One region of the Exiguobacterium sp. s141 genome, then DNA from elsewhere that is predicted to be linked to it. Evidence: predicted binding sites of a transcription regulator. Region 1 holds the regulator's gene; the other holds the start of a gene.
The links. Region 1 encodes Rex, which represses fermentation and respiration genes when NADH is low (regulators of the CRP and FNR family bind a similar motif). Its sites were predicted from a motif close to TTGTGAAATATTTCACAA; they were not measured.
Positions count from the first base shown of each region.

Region 2: KNP74_RS01775 (L-lactate dehydrogenase) is a predicted target of Rex. The motif match lies at 1,671-1,688, and genes of this name have one in related genera.

Region 1 covers NZ_JACSLJ010000010.1:8,196-11,518, reverse strand. Annotated here, with positions in the region: gene tatC (twin-arginine translocase subunit TatC) at 20-808, opposite strand; gene KNP74_RS14100 (twin-arginine translocase TatA/TatE family subunit) at 812-1,030, opposite strand; gene KNP74_RS14095 (redox-sensing transcriptional repressor Rex) at 1,030-1,686, opposite strand; gene KNP74_RS14090 (ABC-F family ATP-binding cassette domain-containing protein) at 1,836-3,323, shown strand, end outside.
Region 2 covers NZ_JACSLJ010000001.1:331,075-334,397, forward strand. Annotated here, with positions in the region: gene KNP74_RS01770 (rhomboid family intramembrane serine protease) at 1-444, opposite strand, end outside; gene KNP74_RS01775 (L-lactate dehydrogenase) at 596-1,552, opposite strand; gene KNP74_RS01780 (DUF92 domain-containing protein) at 1,722-2,492, opposite strand; gene KNP74_RS01785 (5-formyltetrahydrofolate cyclo-ligase) at 2,471-3,025, opposite strand; gene rpmG (50S ribosomal protein L33) at 3,080-3,244, opposite strand.

The sequences.
Region 1 (3,323 bases):
ACGTCGCATGACATGGTGTTCACTTCTCATTCATTTGTTTCATCAAATCCATCTGTTCTTTCACCATCGCCTCTTTCTCACGTCGGAGCACGCCCCTGTACGTGATGCGTGAGATTGATAAGCTAATCTCATACAAGAAGAAGAGCGGCAGTGACACCATGAGGTGCGACGTCAAATCCGGCGGCGTAATGAAAGCCGCGACGACGAACAAGGCGAAGTAGGCGTACTTCCGAATCGATGACAGGAAGTACGGAGTCACGACACCGATGCGCGTCAAGAACATCGTCACGACCGGCAACTGGAATAACAGTCCGAATGGGATGGTCAGTTGCAGCAAGAACGTGAAGTAGTTCGACGCCCCGATGATTTGCGTCAGACCAAGGTCTTGCCCGAGGTCCGTCGAGATATCGAGGACGAGCGGGAACAACCAATAGTAGGCAAACGCTAAACCGACGAGGAACAAGATAAAGATGATCGGAATATAAGCGAGCGTCGCTTTCCGCTCGTTCGGATGCAGACCAGGTGCGACAAACGCCCACAGTTGATACAGTAGAAACGGACCAGCCGCGACGAGCCCGATGACGAGCGCCAAGTTCAAGTAAATCATGAGCGGGTCCGCGACCCCAAAGGCGTTCAGTTCAAGGCCTCGTTCGACGAGGTCGGCCTGGAGATAGGCGAGCACATATTTGACACTCGGCAAAGCAATCAAAAAGAAGGCAAAGACGACAAATGCCGACAGCATCAGTCGTCTCCGCAGCTCTGTCAAGTGGTCGGACAGTGCCCGTTCTTGATCAGGTTGATGGCTCATCGCTTACTGCTCTTTCTTCTCAATTTCTTTCTTGTCTTTCTCGTCATGCTCGTTCATCATGCCACTCGTGGCGTTTTTGAACTCACGGAGCGTCTGTCCGGCGGCACGGCCGAACTCAGGCAATTTCTTCGGCCCGAAGATGATAAGCGCGATAATCGCGATGACAAACAGACTTGCTCCGCCTGGAATACCGACGACGAGTGACGATAATAGTAATTCCATTATTGGTGGACCCCCTCAGCAGATGGATAGTGTTGCATAAAGTAAATGAGCGACTGGAGTTCGATCGACAAGTCGATATGATGGACGCGGACCGTATCCGGCACCGTGAGACGGGCCGGCGTGAAGTTCAAGATGCCTTTGATACCGAAGCGGACCAAGTCATCCGCGACAGGCTGTGCATAGGCAGACGGCACCGTCAAAATGGCGACGTCAATCTTGTTTTGCTTCATAATCTGTTCCATCTCATCGACGTGATGAATCGGGACACCGGACATCGTCGTGCCGACTTTTGTCTCGTCTGCGTCGAACCCGACGACGATATGTGTGTTATTGTTTTTAAGGAAGTTATAGTTGACGAAAGCTGTCCCGAGATGACCAACCCCGACCAAGGCGACGTTCGTAATCTCGTCCTGATTCAGTGTCTTACGGAAAAAGTCTAACAGATACTGTACGTTATAGCCATATCCCTTTTTACCGAGCGCACCGAAGTACGAGAAATCGCGACGGATCGTGGCCGAATCGACCTTGACCGCCTCGCTCAGTTCAGCAGAAGAGACACGCTGTTTTCCTGATGAATGTAGGCTTTGGATAAACCGATAGTATAGTGGCAACCGTTTGGCTGTCGCTTGCGGAATCTTTGGTTCGTTTTGACTCAACGGAAAGAGCCTCCTTTTTACGACGCGTTTCAAACGAATCTAATTTCATACACCTTGATTGTAAACGAATTCACATGACCACTCAATGAATATACCTGAAATGGGGAAGAAATAAAGTATACTAAATAGAGAGAAAGGGGTTTTTTCACTTGATCCTACTGCAAGTCAATAACTTATCGAAATCATTCGGCGTCGAGCCGATTTTAGAGAACGTCAAACTCGAAATTCAAGAAGGCGAACGCGTCGCCCTCGTCGGCCGGAACGGCGCGGGCAAATCGACATTGCTCAAAGTCATCGCCGGGGAATACAACTACGACTCGGGCGACATCATGAAGCCGAAAGATGTCACGATCGGCTATCTCGCCCAAGATTCAGGGTTAGAGTCGAACGAGACGATGTGGAACGAGATGCTCACCGTCTTCACCGATTTGATCGAACAGGAGAAGACGCTCCGCCGTATGGAACAAGACATGGGTTCTGAACGCATCTTGAACGACCCGGCCGCCTATGAGCGCCTGCTGTCGTCTTACGATGAAGAACAACATACGTTCAAAGACCGCGGCGGCTATCAATACGAGGCGACGATCCGCTCTGTGCTTCACGGGATGCGCTTCTATCCGGACGACTTCGAGCGCCGTATCGATACGCTCTCCGGTGGACAACGGACACGTCTCGCCCTCGCGAAGATGCTCCTGCAAAGTCCAGACCTGCTCATCTTGGATGAGCCGACGAACCACTTGGACATCGAGACGCTCGGCTGGCTCGAGAAGTATTTGAGTGGCTATAAAGGCGCCGTCCTCATCGTCTCCCACGACCGCTACTTCCTCGACCGTGTCGTCTCGGTCGTTTATGAGTTGTCACGCCATCGGAGCCGTCGCTTCGTCGGCAACTATACGAAGTATCTCGAACAGAAGGCCGCCATCTACGAGCAAGAGAAGAAGCAGTTCGAGTCCCAACAAGAAGAGATCGCCAAGATGCAGGACTTCATCCAGCGTAACATCGCCCGGGCGACGACGACGAAGCGGGCTCAGAGCGTCCGCAAACGTCTCGAGAAAGTCGACCGTATGGAAGCGCCGGACGGTGATGAGCGCAGTGCCGTCCTCTCGTTCTCAATCAAACGTCAAAGCGGGAACGACGTATTGAGTGCGAGCGATCTTGCCATCGGCTATGAAGAACCGATCGCCCAACAGCTCCGCTTCCAATTGCAGCGCGGCGAATCGGTCGCCCTCGTCGGCCCGAACGGAGTCGGCAAATCAACGCTCCTGAAAGTGTTGACGAAACAACAGCCGCCCCTTACCGGTGACATCCGCTACGGCACCGGCGTCGAGATCGGCTACTACGACCAGGAGCAACAGAACTTGTCGGATGCCAACCGCGTCATTGACGAGATTTGGAACGACTGGCCGCTCATGCGTGAACAAGAAGTCCGCAGCCTGCTTGGTCAGTTCTTGTTCAGCGGTGACGACGTCATGAAGCGCGTCCATGAACTGTCGGGTGGAGAGCGGGCCCGCTTGACGCTCGCCAAGTTGAAGCTCGAGCAACCGAACTTGCTCATCTTGGATGAGCCGACGAACCACTTGGACCTCGACTCGAAGATGATCCTCGAGAACGCCCTCGTCGACTACCCGGGCACGATC
Region 2 (3,323 bases), on a different contig from region 1:
CATGAGTCCATAGACGAATTGTGGTTTCCCGAAGGAGAACCGTTGCTTTAGTTCGTTCTTCCGTTGTTGATCGAGCGCGACGGCCCGTGGTCGGTACGACTCTTCTGTTTGCCCACACGGTCTCATGCCGAGCTTCACTTTCGCCGCGATCGGGAACGTGAGGGACGATAGGCGCTCCTCATCGACAAGCGGATCGCCGTAAATGTGGACGTGTAACTTCTCACGACCGATGCGGGCCAATCGAAACGAGTTCATGACCGCCTCGACGTCCATGCCAACATGGTTCGCCCAGGCTTTGTCTGTCCGTATGTAGAGGTGATAGACGTCCCCCGCTTTCGTGTCGAACAATAAAAGTGCCCGCGACGGCTCTAAGATGCCCTCGATGCGCCCTCCCGATTCGACCGCACGATATACGTCTTCCCAAAAACAAGCTGGCTCTGACATCGATGGTCACCTCCTTCTATACTTTTATTTTAAAGGAAATTATAGCTGGCGACAAAAGAGAGCCTCTATGCAACGTGTCGAGAAGAGCAGATGACAAAAAAACCGTAGCGGCGTTAGCCGGCTACGGTGATGAGCGAAGGATTGCTCGGTTTTACAAGACAGGTTGCATCGTTTTCAAGAGCACTTCTGCCGAATGATGCATCTTTTGTTTTTCTTCTTCTGATAACTCGATTTCCACGACTTGACGGACACCTTGACGGTTGATGATCGCTGGTACACCGATGTGGATGTCGTTCAAACCGTACTCACCGTCCAAGTGCGCACCGACCGTCAATAACGTGTTCTCGTTGCGAAGCACGGCTTTGACAAGACGGAGGAGACCAAGACCGATGGCGTAGTACGTCGCCCCTTTACGTTCGATGATATGGTAGGCTGCGTCACGAACGTTGACATAGATATCTTCGAGGTCTTCCCATGTGTACTCGTCATTCTCTTCAAGCAACTGTTCGACCGATTTTCCGTAAATACGGGCGTTGCTCCATGCCGCGAACTCTGTGTCGCCATGCTCGCCCATAATGTAAGCGTGGCAGTTACGTGGATCGACGTTGAAGTAATCACCGAGCATGTAGCGAAGACGTGACGTATCGAGTACCGTTCCTGAACCGAATACCCGATGCTTCGGTAATCCTGAATATTTCCAAGCCAAGTGGGTCATGATGTCGACCGGGTTCGAGGCGATGATGATGATGCCATCAAAACCAGATGCCATGATGTCCCCAATCATCGACTTCATGATTTTGGCGTTCTTTTCGACGAGGTCGAGACGTGTTTCACCTGGTTTTTGCGGTGCGCCGGCAGTGATGACGACGATATCTGCTGCACCACAGTCTGTGTAGTCTCCTGCCCAGACGCGCATCGGTGAAGAGGCAAACGAGACACCGTGATTCAAGTCCATTGCTTCCCCTTCAGCTTTCGATTTGTTGATATCGATGATCACAAGTTCCTCACAGAGACTAGCTGTCGTCAATTGGTAAGCAAAGCTGGCACCGACCGCTCCGGCCCCGACGAGCGCGACGCGTGTTACTTTAGCATGATTTAATGTTTCCATATTGATTCTCCACCCTTCGAACAATCTGTTTCATGTTTTTGTTTTGTCTGTTACATAAAGATTGTAACATCATTCACAAACACTCACTACAAGGGAAACCGTTTTCAGTTTGGCAATATTGTGACAATATTCACATTCATTTGAAACATCTTCACTGACTGTACTACCCTCATCGCAGCAAGAGGAAACTAATCGCCGCCGCCGAGGCGATCGCCAAAAAGTTGACGGCGTCATTGCCGAGAAAGCGCCAGCTTGAAACGTAAGTCGTCGGCTCGTGATGATGGACTTTCTTCTCAGTCAGCTTACCGCATACACGACAGCGAAACTTGCGTTGAACCGTCGCCCCAAGGAGAGTGTCGACAACGCTTCCGGTCAACCCGAGAGCAATCAACAAGCCGGCGAACCGTAAGCTCATATCGATAAATGGCAACGAAGCGACGATAATGACCGTGGCCCCCGCGACCGACATGAACGTCCCGAACGGAGACACCCCGCCACTCGTTCCCGGCTCCACTTCGCGGAACGTCAAAATGGAGCGCGGTTTTTGTTTGGCGAGCACCCCGAACTCGGAGCCCCATGTGTCGCTCGTCGCCGCCGCAATCGAAGCGATGTACGCGAATAACCAGGCATCGTTCGGTGTAAGCAACATACCGAGCGCCGTCGCCATCCCGATACCACCATTGGCGAGCACTTGAACGAAGTCACGAGGTCCCGATTTCTCAACGATCTCATCGACAGGCTCTTTGTCGCGGGAACGGTATTTCGAGGCGAGCGATGACGTCGAAAAGAAGACACCGAGCAAATAGAGCCCGAACCAACCGAATCCGTACCCAATGACTGTACCCGTCACGACCGTCAAGACAGCCCCAGAACGGGTCAGTGAGCGCAGACGATAGCCGGCGAAGGCTACCAGACAAGTTACGAGAAAGATGGCGAGCATAGAATCGTTTCCCTTTCCGTCACGATAAATTCGACAGGAATGTCGTGTGGCTCGACAGGGATGTCATCAAGCAGTTGGACGTCATAGGCCAACGAGATGGTGACACCTTCATACGTCGCTAAAAAACGGTCGTAATACCCCCCACCCCAACCGATCCGATACCCGGATCGGTCAAAGACACGTCCCGGCACGATACAGACGTCAATCGTCCGCGTCGTCGCGACCGTCGTCGGCTCTAAAATACCCATGACGCCCGGCTCAAGGTCTTCGAACGAATGAATTTCATGGAACGTAAGTCCCTGTTTTGTAACTTTCGGCACGAACACCGATTTTCCTGCCTGCCAAGCTAAGCGAATGAGTGGCAACGTATCAATCTCTAAATCGAGGGCGAGCGTGACGGCCACCGTATCCGCCTCTCGCCACGCCTTCAGTTCGGTCAATGTATGTATGATGACGCGGTCCCGGTCCGGTCGGTCGTCGAGTTCACGGATTTGACGATGTACATTTTGCCGGAGTAGTTTCTTTTCAATCACTTCAATTCCCCCTTGTTCAAAAAAAGGCCGCCACATGAGTGACGGCCAGTCTCATTATTTCACTTCGCGGTAAAGCGTGTGACGACGGAGACGTGGGTTGTATTTGCGCAATTCGAGGCGCTCTGGGTTGTTACGTTTGTTTTTCTTCGTGATGTACGTGCGATCGCCTGTTTCTGTGCAAGCTAGTGTGATTTTAACGCGCATTTCTTTCACTCCCATCTTACTGATGTTGTATCAAGTGCTTTTGCTTTACAGTCTAAGCATACTCAATTATCCTACCAAGTTTTATTTGAAAAAG